DNA from 4 places in the Paenibacillus marinisediminis genome. Region 1 is predicted to be linked to each of the others. Evidence: predicted binding sites of a transcription regulator. Region 1 holds the regulator's gene; each other region holds the start of a gene.

Region 1 (3,164 bases):
AAGATGCGGATGATGAAGAGCTGCAGCCCGTCATAACGGATGTAACAGGGATATTCAAGGAGATCTCAATCATTCGCGAGGATTTTCGCCTCTTTATGAAGGCGACAGATCCAGATTCTGTGTATTGGATGGAAGGCAATGCTCAGTATAAGCATAAGTCGATGCATCTGTACGCAGTGCCAGTTGATGTCAGCGAAGCGCTAAATCGATACTTCTTCGAACCGAAGAAAAGTGTCATTCTGACTTCGGCAACGTTATCTGTTGACAAGTCATTTCAATATTTAGAGGAACAGATCGGTTTGAAGGAGGCTTCCAGCACGGGAAGATTACATACTGTTATTCTTCCGTCTCCGTTCAACTACCGCGAGCAAGCGCTAGTTGTCATTCCGCGAGACTTTCCAACAGTTAAGGGCTCTGTAGATCCGATCTTTACCGACAAATTGCTTCATTCACTTGCAGATGTTGCCATTGTGACAAAGGGTAGAATGCTGGTGCTGTTTACTTCGTACCGCATGTTGAAGGAAGTATATGAACCACTGAAGGAAATGCTTCAGCCGCACGGCGTACAAGTGTTAGGGCAAGGCATGGACAGCGGCAATCGAAGCAAGCTGACTCGCCGTTTTCAGGAGCATCCTGCATCCGTGCTGTTAGGAACTAGCAGCTTCTGGGAAGGTGTGGACATTCCTGGTGAGGCGTTGACTTGTCTAGCGATTGTCAGACTTCCGTTTCAGCCGCCTAATCATCCGCTTGTTGAGGCGAAGTCAGAACGATTGAAGCGTCAGAACCAGAATCCGTTCCGGAAGCTGTCGATTCCGCAAGCCGTTATTCGCTTTAAGCAAGGTTTTGGACGATTAGTTCGAACCTCTAAGGATCGCGGTATCGTAATTATTTATGATACTCGTGTAATTGAGACGAGCTATGGCAAGCATTTCTTATATTCTTTACCTGGTCCTAAGATGGAGCATATGACTACCGAGCACCTAGTGCCGCGGATCCGTGATTGGTTCAGGGAAGAGCAGGAAAGAGCTTTACAAGATTAATTAAAAATAATATGACAATCAGATAGGTAAAAGGGGGATCAGAGGATATGAAAGCGATGAAGATTTCAGAAGCCGTTGTTAGACGTTTGCCGCTCTATTTACGTCACCTCATGGAATTGAAGCAGCGTGAGGTTCTAACAATATCATCTCAAGATTTAGGTCAGAAGCTTGATCTGAATCCTGCCCAAATTCGCAAAGACCTCGCTTATTTTGGAGATTTTGGCCGTAAAGGCATCGGTTATGATGTGTCTTATCTGATCGAGCAGATTAGACATATCCTTAAGCTTGATCTCAAGATTCAAGTCGGATTAGTCGGTGCTGGTAAACTTGGTCAAGCCCTATGCAACTATACCACGTACTTGCAAGATAATATGAAGATTGTTGCTGTATTCGATGCGCATCCGGATAAAGTGGGAACAGCATTGAACAACCTGATCGTGCAGCCAATGGATCAGTTGATCGATACAGTTAAGAGTAAGGGAATTCGAATAGGTATTATTACGGTACCTGCGCTGGAAGCCCAGCATGTTGCGGATCAGTTTGTCGAGGCGGGTGTGGAAGCAATCTTGAACTTTGCACCTGTTATTCTGAAGGTACCGCCGCATATTCGCGTGCATACTGCAGATTTCACGACGGATCTGTTCAGCTTGGCCTATTACTTGCAAGATGAAGAAGGAAAGGAAACGATTGAGAATGCCTAAACGATTCATCGTCCATAACGGGCGCTTTGCACAGATCCATCCGGACGCAGAATCGAGCACCATACATGGATACATGGTTGTCGAGGACGGAAAGATTGTCTATCTCGGTGAAACTCTGCCGGAGAATTATAAGGAAGATGCGGAGTTATTTGATGGCAGCGGTCTGTTCTTCATGCCGGGTTTAGTCAACACGCATGGTCATGCTGCGATGACGTTATTGCGCGGCTATGGCGATGATATGGTGCTCCAGCAATGGCTCCAGCAAAAAATGTGGCCAATGGAGGCTAAATTTACAGACGAAGATGTGTATTGGGGCTCCGCTCTTGCTGTACTGGAAATGCTGAAGAGCGGCACAACTACGTTTGTAGATATGTACGACCATATGGATGAGGTCGGCAAGGTTGCGGAACAAGCAGGTATTCGCGCAGGACTCATGCGCGGCGCCATCGGTCTATGCAGTGAAGAAGAACAGCGGATGAAGCTAGAAGAGGCTGTGCGTTTCGCAAAAGATTGGAACGGACGAGCGGAAGGTCGAATTACGACGATGCTGGCTCCACACGCGCCGTATACTTGTCCTCCTGCTTTCATCGAGAAGTTCGTACAAGCAGCTCATGATCTTGATATGATGCTACATACGCATATGTCCGAGACTAGAGCAGAAGTTGAACAGAATGTGCAGGAATACGGATTGCGCCCTGTTGCGCATCTTGAGAAGCTGGGATTCTTCAGCAGACCGTCGTATATTGCGCATGGCGTTCATCTTACAGACGAAGAAATCGAAATATTGGCTAAACATAAGGTCGGCGTATCTCACAACCCAGCTAGCAACCTGAAGCTGGCAAGCGGCATAGCACGAGTTACAGACCTTCTCCGAGCAGGCGTGAACGTATCCCTTGGAACAGATGGAGCAGCTAGCAATAACAATCTAGATATGTTCCAAGAGATGCGTTTGGCTGCGTTTATTCATAAGGGAATATCAGGTGATCCTACTGCGGTACCTGCTGCAGAAGCAATGCGAATTGCGACGATCAATGGCGCCAAGACGATCCAGCTTCAGGACGTAGGTCTGCTTGCGCCTGGAATGAAGGCGGATTTCATCGCTGTCGATATTGATCAACCGCATCTGCTGCCGCATACGGATCTGGTATCCCACATGGTATACTCTGCTTCTGGCAAGGATGTTAAGCATGTATGGGTAGATGGCAAGCAAGTAGTCAATAATGGAGCATGCTTGACCCTTGATGAAGAACGGGTTCGCCGCGAAGCAGCACGCTGCTTCCAAGGCTTGCTGTCTCGTTAAGTGGAGGATAAGTAAATGTTGACTAGAAGCAGATCAAGGAAGCGTTACAGCCGAGTGCGTATTGTCGTTCTGGCTGCGCTCGTAGTGATGCTCCTGCTGGCTATCTTGAGCGTGTGGTATGTA
Region 2 (3,164 bases), on a different contig from region 1:
CCCTAGCAACATAAATAAAGCTCATATGACAAATAATTGTCAAAGAGCCTTATTAGTTATTGATTCTATATACAATTGTTCGGAAAAACAAGAGAGTAGCCGCCAAAGTGCAGCTATATTGGGTGCCCTCTAAGGAGGATGACATCAGATAAAGAGATGTTGTATGCCGAAACCGATAATGACCACCCCCATTATGATAACTAATTTTCCACCAGATCGTGTGAATGCTAAATGTTCATCGCCTCGCTCCCTGTCATCAATTAAGTTCCAGAACAACCATGATTCAGGGTGTTTGATCCCAAACAAGCCAACCCCAACTAGTACAATCCCTAACATAAAGATAGAAATAGCCATATAATCACCTCCTCTAGAGATCAATACGCAACCCGTTGTTAAAGGTTTCCATCCAGGGATTAGTCAATGGATAGCTGATCATAAGAGCAAATATAAGAAAAAGCCCTTGATATACAAGGGCTTCTTGAAGTTAGTTCAGTTTATATATTGAGGGAGCATTACTTCACTTGCAACATGCGCTCCAAGGATAACCGTGCTTTCTCCGCAACGTGCTCTGGCACATAGATCTGCGGCTGCATCGTTTCGAGACATTTCACGAGCTTTTTCAGATTGTTAACCTTCATGTTTGGACATACCAAGTATTTAGTTGCGAAATGGAATGACTTATCCGGGCTGTCCTTGCGCAATTGATAGCCGGTTCCATCTTCCGTACCTACGATAAACTCTGTATGCTCTGAGTTCTTGCAGTATTGAAGGATCGCCGTTGTACTGCCTACGAAATCACCCATAGCGACTACTTCCGGTCTGCACTCTGGATGAACAACAAACTGCGCATGAGGATGCTTCACCTTCATCTCGACGACATCTTTAACCGTCAGCATATCGTGAGTATTGCAGTAGCCTTCCCATATAATCATGTTCTTGCCTGTCTTCTGCTGTACGTAATGGCCTAAGTTCTTGTCCGGCACCCAAATGATCTCTTCCGCATCTAGCGACTCGATCACCTTCACCGCATTAGCGGATGTGCAGCAAATATCTGTCTCTGCTTTGATGTCTGCAGAAGAGTTAATGTACGTCACGACTTTAGCATTCGGATGCTGTGCCTTTAATTTACGAAGGCCTTCTACATTGACCATATCAGCCATAGGGCATCCAGCGCGCTCGTCTGGAATTAGCACAGTCTTGTTAGGGGCTAGAATCTTTGCGCTTTCACCCATAAAGTGAACTCCACAGAACACGATAACTTCCGCATCCGTCTCCGCTGCCTTCTGTGCAAGCAGGAATGAATCTCCTCTGAAATCCGCTACTTCTTGTATCTCGTCTCGCTGATAATAGTGAGCAAGTATGACTGCATTGCGTTCTTTCTTCAACTGCATCAATCGTTCACGCAGTTCACGGTTTTGTTCTTCTTTACGAGCCAGTGCTAACGCTTCAAGTTGCACGAATACCCCACCCCTTGGCCTAATCATTAACAACTAATTTACACAACGACTCTAAGTGTGTCAATTCACAAATAGTAAAAAAAGAAGTGCGCCCATACAGGCGCACTTCCGATACCGACTAAGTTAGTCGGAGATTATGATTTCTTCTCTGGATCTTCAGGCTTCACTTCGTCCGCAGTATGAGCAGACTCATCAGCCTTCGAATCCTTAGGCTCCTCAACAGGTGCATGCTCTGTTTCATGCGTAACAGTGCCTGCCTCGGAAGTATCCGTTGGAGTCGATTGACTGTCCTTATCCCAAGGTGTCGGACCTAACTTCTCCGACTTGCCAACCAGATTCACCTTCACATCTCCTGAAGCTTTCACTTCAGCAGGATTCAGTACATCTACTTTAGGTTCAGCTTTGCTCTCTTTCTTTTCCTTCAGAATGCTTGGAACGAAACCTTCGAGCGAGCCGTTCTTAATGAGATGTTCAATCTGTTCGATCTCAAGCGTTTCTTCTTCAAGAAGCGTATTCGCGAGGAGATGCATCTCTCTCTCGTGCTTCTTCAGCAATTCGCGAGCTCGATCATAGCAAGCGCCGATCATGCTCTGCATCTCTTGATCGATCTCATAAGCAATCGCGTCAGAGTAATTCTGCTCATGACCGAGGTCACGACCAAGGAATACTTCACCTTGACGGCTTCCGAACTGCAGCGGTCCGAGTCTGTCGCTCATACCGTATTCCATAATCATGCTGCGAATGATTCGAGTAGCTTGTTGGAAGTCGCTGTATGCGCCTGTTCCAATCTCGCCGATATAGATCTCTTCCGCTACGCGTCCGCCGAGCAAGCCCGTTACTTGGTCCAGAAGCTCTTGCTTCGTAACCAGCATACGATCTTCCTTCGGCATCATGATCACATATCCGCCTGCTTTGCCGCGAGGTACAATCGTAACCTTATGCACGGACTGTGCATGCTCCAGATAGTAACCAATGACCGTATGACCTGCTTCGTGGTAAGCGACGATGCGCTTCTCGCGGTCGCTGATCATGCGGCTGCGTTTCTCCGTACCGACAATAATACGGTCAATCGCATTATCGATATCCTCCATGGTGATATCTTTATGATTCTTACGAGCAGCAAGGAGCGCCGCTTCGTTCAACAGGTTCTCAAGGTCTGCGCCTGTAAAGCCTGTTGTCCGCTTCGCAATAGTAGGCAAGTTAACGTCCGCATTAAGCGGTTTGTTGCGCGCATGTACTCTCAGTACAGCTTCGCGACCCTTCACGTCTGGGCGATCAACCGTAATCTGACGGTCAAAGCGTCCTGGACGAAGAAGCGCTGGGTCAAGAATATCAGGGCGGTTCGTAGCGGCTATGATAATGATACCTTCATTAGCACCGAAACCGTCCATCTCAACTAGCAACTGGTTAAGCGTCTGCTCACGCTCGTCATGGCCGCCGCCAAGACCGGCGCCGCGCTGACGACCTACCGCATCAATCTCATCAATAAAGATAATACAAGGAGCATTCTTCTTCGCGTTCTCGAACAAGTCGCGTACACGCGATGCACCAACACCGACGAACATTTCAACGAAGTCGGAACCGGAGATGCTGAAGAATGGCACACCCGCTTCACCCGCAACTGCGCGAGCGAGGAGCGTCTTACCTGTTCCTGGAGGACCGTTCAACAGAACGCCCTTCGGAATGCGCGCGCCGAGAGCGGCAAAC
Region 3 (3,164 bases), on a different contig from region 1:
TCTCTATCAGTATCCGGTATTTAGCCTCGCTTCTAAGCAATGCTTCCTCAGCCTTTTTCCGGTCCGTGATATCTCTGGAGATAACCGAAGTGCCAACGATAGTACCTTCTCCATTCCGTATGGGAGAGGCAGTTAGGGATACATGAACCTTCGTCCCATCCTTTCGTTGACGTACGGTCTCGTACTGCGAGATCTTCTTTTCAGAGGATCTTATCGGATGCAATATCTCATCCGTCTCATGTATTAAATGTTCTGGCACCAGGCAGTAAGGGTCGGTGACCACTTCTTCATATGTCCAGCCATACATATTTTCGAATGCACGATTTACGAAAAGAATATTCCCCTGCATGTCCCTGATCGAAATAGCGTCATTGGTGGATTCAACAAGAGACTGAAGCATTTCTTCCAGATAGATCGGTTCTTTAAGAGGATTAGTGTTAAGCGTCTCTTTATCCATTGGGGTATATCCTCCTCAAATAAGGATTATGATGAGAAATAGCAAAAGGAAGTCCTCTTCTTGTCGAATTATGTCACCACAACCAATTCACAGAAAAGAAGTCTTCCCGTATGAGCTATTTTACATTAGATTTGGTTTAAGCTCTAGTCCCAAATAAACAAACAAACGCTTGGACTTTGATAAGCCCAAGCGTTTGTATTTAGAGTGAATGGAGGAAGCTGAAATCTTGATATCTTATTGTGCTTTTACGTATTCAGCCGATTTTGCACCAGCTTGGCGACCGAAGACAATGATATCACCAACGGAGTTACCGCCGATCCGGTTTTGACCGTGCAAGCCGCCTGTAACTTCGCCTGCTGCAAACAGTCCCGGAATTGCTTTGCCGTCTTTAGTTAGAACTTCAGTATTCGGGTTGATCTTCACGCCACCCATAGTATAGTGAATCCCTGGTGCGATTTTGATTGCATAGTATGGTGCGCCGGACAAGTCGTTGTCCATACCTGTTTTTCTGCCGAATTCGGCATCATTTTTATTCTTCACCGCGCCGTTCCATGTATCTACAGTAGTTTTAAGCTGATCTGCTGGAACCTTCATTTCTTTAGCTAAAGCTTCGAGCGTTTCCCCTTGAAGGACAAAGCCCATTTTTTCATATTGCTCGATCGCTTTGACACGGGATTTTACGCCGGAATCAAATACGAGGTAAGCCGATTTTTCAGGAAGTTTATTGATTGCTGCTGTGACATTGTCACGAGTATCAAGCTCGTTCGTGAAACGTTTGCCTTCACTGGAAACAAGGATTCCTCCTTCACCGCGAACAGCTTCTCCGATGAGATAGGATTTGTCTTGCTGCACTGTTGGGTGAACTTGGATTTGATCCATATCGACCGTTGCACCGCCGAGTTTTTCGACCATCTTAATGCCATCACCTGTGCTGCCTTCTTGGTTGGTTGTTACTAATCCTTTGAGATCAGGTCTAACTTCAGTAATCATGTCCATACTAGCGCCGAAACCGCCGGTTGCCACAACGACAGCATTGGATTCGATAGTTTTCTCATCTTTCTGGTTGAAGATGACTTTAACGCCATTGACTTTGCCATCTTTTTCTGTAATCTCTTTTACGTTCGCATTTACAAACAGTGGGATTTGTTGTGCTTGAACATTTTTCACTAAGCCGCTAACCAGGTATTGTCCTACTGCTGATCCGTCTTCAGGACGGTGTGTGCGCTTTTCGCTCATACCACCAGTAATCGTGAGATTGTTCAATGTAATTCCCTTGGAATCCAGCCAATCGATTGCACTTGCTGAATTGTCAACGAAGTAACGAAGCAATTCTTTGTCGTTAGTACCGTGGCCGCCTTTTAAAGTCTCTTCATAGAATGCATCATTACTGTCTTGAATGCCTTGCTCTTTTTGGAACTTGGTTTCAGAAGCATTCATACCTGAAGATGATTTTGATGTATTACCGCCGGCAACCGGCATTTTTTCGAAAATAACCGGGTTCATGCCCTTTTCTTTTGCCTCGAGTGCAGCTGTCATACCGGCACCGCCAGCACCGATAATGATGACATCATATTTATTTTGTAGTTGATCGATAGGTGTATAGCTGATTTTTGATGCTCCTGAAACTGCTTCTGGATCTTTGGCCTCTTCTTTTTTCGCATTGTCCTGATTCTGGCCTTGGTTGCTCTGGCTGCCGCATCCAGCGAACACGAGCATGAAAGAGAGAACTAGAATAAGCGTTGATGCAACTTTCTTTTTCATGTTTAACCCCTCAACTTTACGATTTTTTCGTGATGTACATAAAGAGCCAACCGACATCTTTAGGTGCATTTTATTGTGAAGTATCATCGGCTCCTTACTTAGTGAATTGTATCACAAAACGACAGAAAGCGACAGACAAAAATCGACAAAATATCAGATTAAATTAGAAATGTCAAAAAATAAGCTTGTAATACGTATGATTTCCATGAGGAACTGAATTATGTGAAGGTAAAATTATGAAGAAGGAGAGAAGGAGGCGCAATATTATTTTCGACCTTTGCACATTTAGGTAACGTTTAAATGATTGTTCCCTTCTTAGGCATAAAAATGCACCCCAGTATGTTCATTAGTTCATACATTAGGGGTGCTTATTCAATGTCTACTATAAGGGATGCACTTTAGCGGTTCTTAATCGTTTTCCTAACAATGTTAATCCTCGTCAGCCCATCGGTTAATCTTTCTACCAATTTTCTCAGCTCTATCTATCACACCACTCCAAAAGCCCCAAACATACCCGATTAAACTTCCCGCAGCAATTGGTGCAAATTGTATAGCCGTACCTGTCTCAATATCAAACTTTAAAAGAATGTAGAATAGAGATCCCCAACCGATAATAATAATCCAGAACGCCAAGGCATGGTGATCAAAAGAGATGAAACAAAAGATTAGAAATGCAATTACCGCGAACACCAAAGATAAGGTAGAGATATCCTCCATATGAACCCTCCATCAGGTAGCATCATGTTGTCATAATCCTTTACGAATATAATCGGTTTGAAATAATTCTGTCAATAAAAAACAGCAATAAATAATCATGAATATAATTATTTTTTACATTGAAAAAATGAACGCAATTCATATACTAAAGGTATCTTAGACGAGGGAGAGATGCAGTATGAAAAGTCTATTCGAATATCTTCAAGAGGGAATAAAACAGAACTGAACT
Region 4 (3,164 bases), on a different contig from region 1:
TCATTGCGAGACTTGCAAGCAAGCCAAAGCACTTGGTGGGAAAAATATTCGCACACGGACATCGGTCTTGATTGATGAGGTGCTTAAGATCGACTTTCCAGCGGATACCTTATATCACTCGATTCGTGATTCTGTAGATATGGATAAGGTTCGTGATCTTTTATTTACACATTCACATTCGGATCATATGTATCCTGAAGATTTACTGATTCGTGCGTTAGGTTATGCCCAATTTATTGAAGAGGAAGAGCTCCATCTGTATGGTCACGATTTGCCTATTAAGCACTGCAGTCAATTGCTTGCCACAGAATCACATCGATTTCAGCTCCACAACTTGAAGCCCTTTGAAACGGTACAAACGCAAACTGCTGCCATTACCCCTTTGCTTGCTAAGCATGATCCTAAAGAAACTTGCTTATTGTACTATATAGAGAAGGATGGCAAAACCATTTTCTATGGTCACGACAGCGGCTGGTTTCCCGAACAGACATGGACATGGTTGAAAGGAAAGCAACTGGATCTTGCTATTCTAGAATGTACGACTGGAAATGCCCCGCAATGTGAGGTTCACATGAATGTTGAGGATACGCTAAAAACACGGGATTGGTTAATCGAGAATCATGTGATGAAAGCAGATGGGCAAATTGTAGTAACTCATTTCTCTCATAATGCTCATCTACTGCATGAAGATTTGATTCGAATTTTTGAGCCGCATGGCATTACGGTAGCTTATGATGGGATGCGAATGGATATTTGAATAAAGAAAGAGAGACGTTATTACGTCTCTCTTTCGTCTGATTCGAGGTATTCTTTGAGAGCCAGCAGTTTGCTTTCCCAGTATTGTTCCAAGAAGGAGAGCCATTGCTGTAATTCGCTTAGAGGATCTGGCTGAAACTTGTACCGAGTTTCCCGTCCAACCTTTCGACTGCTGACAAGTCCTGCTTCAGAAAGAACTTGCAGGTGCTTATTGATAGCAGTACGGCTTATAGAAAAGTGTTCTGTAAGTGCAACAATGGACATTTCCTGATCCGCTTCAGCAAGCAATTTTAACAAATTGCGTCGTGTAGGATCGGCGATTGCTTGAAACACATCATGCTGAGGCTCGGCAGCACCCGAATTAACCTTCGATAACGGAGGAGAGCTTTTCTTTGACAATTTTCTCCCACCCGCCGTCCATAAATCCACGAACCATTGTGTGAGGTTGTCCGAATTCTGTGGCTTTATTAGCATCCCAGCCAGAATGAATTAGCGTAAATTCCGTTTTGCCATTTAAATCTTTCAACTCGAAAGTTAGGTGCCAATCCTTACCCCAGTCAAATCCGACGCGGTGAGGTGGATCAAGTTCCGTTACTTTACAAGGCGAATCACCGAAGTCACCTGCATGAAGTACAAACTCTTTTCCTAAAATAGGTTCAAACTTACTTGGCATCCACCAAGAGGCGATACCTTCTGCTGTTGCGACAGCGGTCCATACTTTTTCAATTGGTGCATTAAGCACGATTGTTTTACGAATATCAGGTAATGTTCCTTGAGTTTGCATGGTAAAACCTCCATTTATATATAACACCATTTGGTGTTGTTTTGTTATTATAACACCTATTGGTTTCGCGTCAAATGGATACATCTGTATTCACTCTGAAAACTTCAGTTGTTTTAGTGTGGGCTGTGCACTCATATTTATACCTCTAATGCTTATGATTGACGTACATCCAAGGTGTTGCTACAATGACATATGGAAATAAAGTGAAATTATTCACAATTTTAATCTCTTATTTTTGAACTAATGAGATGGCAGAAGGAGTTATTTATGATGAAAAGAATCGTAACATTGAGTACTCGCAAACTGATGGATACTGCAAAGCACGGCGGATGCGGCGCATGCCAGACATCTTGCCAGTCCGCTTGCAAAACTTCCTGCGGAGTTGCAAACCAGAAGTGTGAAAATGCAATGAACAGATAGGAATTGGAATTCAACCGCCCACTGCTCTGCAGATGGGCGGCTATTTATATGGACCAAAGGAGCTTGATTCGCAAGTATGATTCATCAATATAAACTAAACGGATATAACATCGTGCTCGACACCTATAGTGGCTCGGTGCATGTTGTCGATGATCTCGCATATGAAATCATTGAGCTGTATGAGAATACATCTGCGGAAGAAATCGTAACATTGATGCTGGAAAAGCATAAGCATGATTCCGGCATTTCCGAGAAGGATATTCGAGAAACCATCGCAGATATCGAGGCGCTTAAAAATGATGGACAGCTCTTCACAAAGGACGAGTATGAGGGTCTCTCCATTGATTTAAAAAATCGAAAAACGTATGTTAAGGCGCTCTGCCTCAATGTTGCGCATACCTGCAATCTGTCTTGCGAGTATTGCTTCGCCAGCCAGGGGAAATACAACGGAGATCGAGCCATCATGAGCTATGAGGTTGGACAACGCGCCATCGATTACCTGCTTGAGAATTCGGGACATCACCGAAACCTTGACATCGACTTCTTCGGCGGGGAACCGCTTATGGCCTGGAAAGTGGTCAAGCAGATAGTAGAATATGCAAGAAGCAGAGAAAAAGAATACAAGAAAAAGTTCCGCTTTACCTTCACGACAAACGGTATGCTGCTGAACGATGAGGTCACTGAGTTTTTGAATCAGGAAATGTACAATGTTGTATTAAGCCTGGATGGAAGAAAAGAGGTTCATGACCGACTTCGCACAACGGTTACTGGAAAAGGCAGCTATGATCATATTGTTCCGAAGTTCCAGGAATTCGTCCAAAAGCGTGGAGACCAAGAGTATTACGTACGCGGAACTTACACGGGTAACAATGTCGATTTTACCAATGATATCTTTCATATCGCAGATCTAGGCTTTGACAAGCTCTCGATGGAACCAGTCATCTGTGATCCGCGGGAACCCTATGCGCTTACAGAGAAGGACCTCCCGGAGATTTATAACCAATACGAAATTCTCGCCAAGGAAATGATCAAGCGCGGTGAAGAAGACAAAGGGTTTACCTTCTATCATTACATGCTTGACCTTTCGGAAGGCCCTTGTATCCAGAAGAGAATCACGGGCTGTGGTTCAGGCACTGAATATCTCGCTGTCACACCTTGGGGCGAGCTGTTCCCATGCCACCAATTCGTCGGGGATGAAGAGTAC

The links. Region 1 encodes Rex, which represses fermentation and respiration genes when NADH is low (regulators of the CRP and FNR family bind a similar motif). Its sites were predicted from a motif close to TTGTGAAATATTTCACAA; they were not measured.
Region 2: the regulator Rex is predicted to act here: its motif matches at 1,511-1,528, upstream of nadA (quinolinate synthase NadA).
Region 3: the regulator Rex is predicted to act here: its motif matches at 2,318-2,335, upstream of ACXX53_RS18035 (flavocytochrome c).
Region 4: the regulator Rex is predicted to act here: its motif matches at 1,742-1,759, upstream of scfA (six-cysteine ranthipeptide SCIFF).

The regions. Positions count from the first base shown of each region.
Region 1 covers NZ_JBTGUH010000002.1:24,987-28,150, forward strand. Annotated here, with positions in the region: gene dinG (ATP-dependent DNA helicase DinG) at 1-1,040, shown strand, start outside; gene ACXX53_RS06005 (redox-sensing transcriptional repressor Rex) at 1,088-1,741, shown strand; gene ACXX53_RS06010 (amidohydrolase) at 1,734-3,041, shown strand; gene ACXX53_RS06015 (hypothetical protein) at 3,057-3,164, shown strand, end outside.
Region 2 covers NZ_JBTGUH010000016.1:49,322-52,485, reverse strand. Annotated here, with positions in the region: gene ACXX53_RS21540 (hypothetical protein) at 145-354, opposite strand; gene nadA (quinolinate synthase NadA) at 513-1,484, opposite strand; gene ftsH (ATP-dependent zinc metalloprotease FtsH) at 1,592-3,164, opposite strand, start outside.
Region 3 covers NZ_JBTGUH010000009.1:59,053-62,216, reverse strand. Annotated here, with positions in the region: gene ACXX53_RS18040 (PAS domain S-box protein) at 1-457, opposite strand, end outside; gene ACXX53_RS18035 (flavocytochrome c) at 692-2,218, opposite strand; gene ACXX53_RS18030 (hypothetical protein) at 2,648-2,935, opposite strand.
Region 4 covers NZ_JBTGUH010000001.1:965,998-969,161, reverse strand. Annotated here, with positions in the region: gene ACXX53_RS04610 (MBL fold metallo-hydrolase) at 1-757, shown strand, start outside; gene ACXX53_RS04605 (ArsR/SmtB family transcription factor) at 778-1,155, opposite strand; gene ACXX53_RS04600 (SRPBCC family protein) at 1,118-1,540, opposite strand; gene scfA (six-cysteine ranthipeptide SCIFF) at 1,811-1,960, shown strand; gene scfB (thioether cross-link-forming SCIFF peptide maturase) at 2,037-3,164, shown strand, end outside.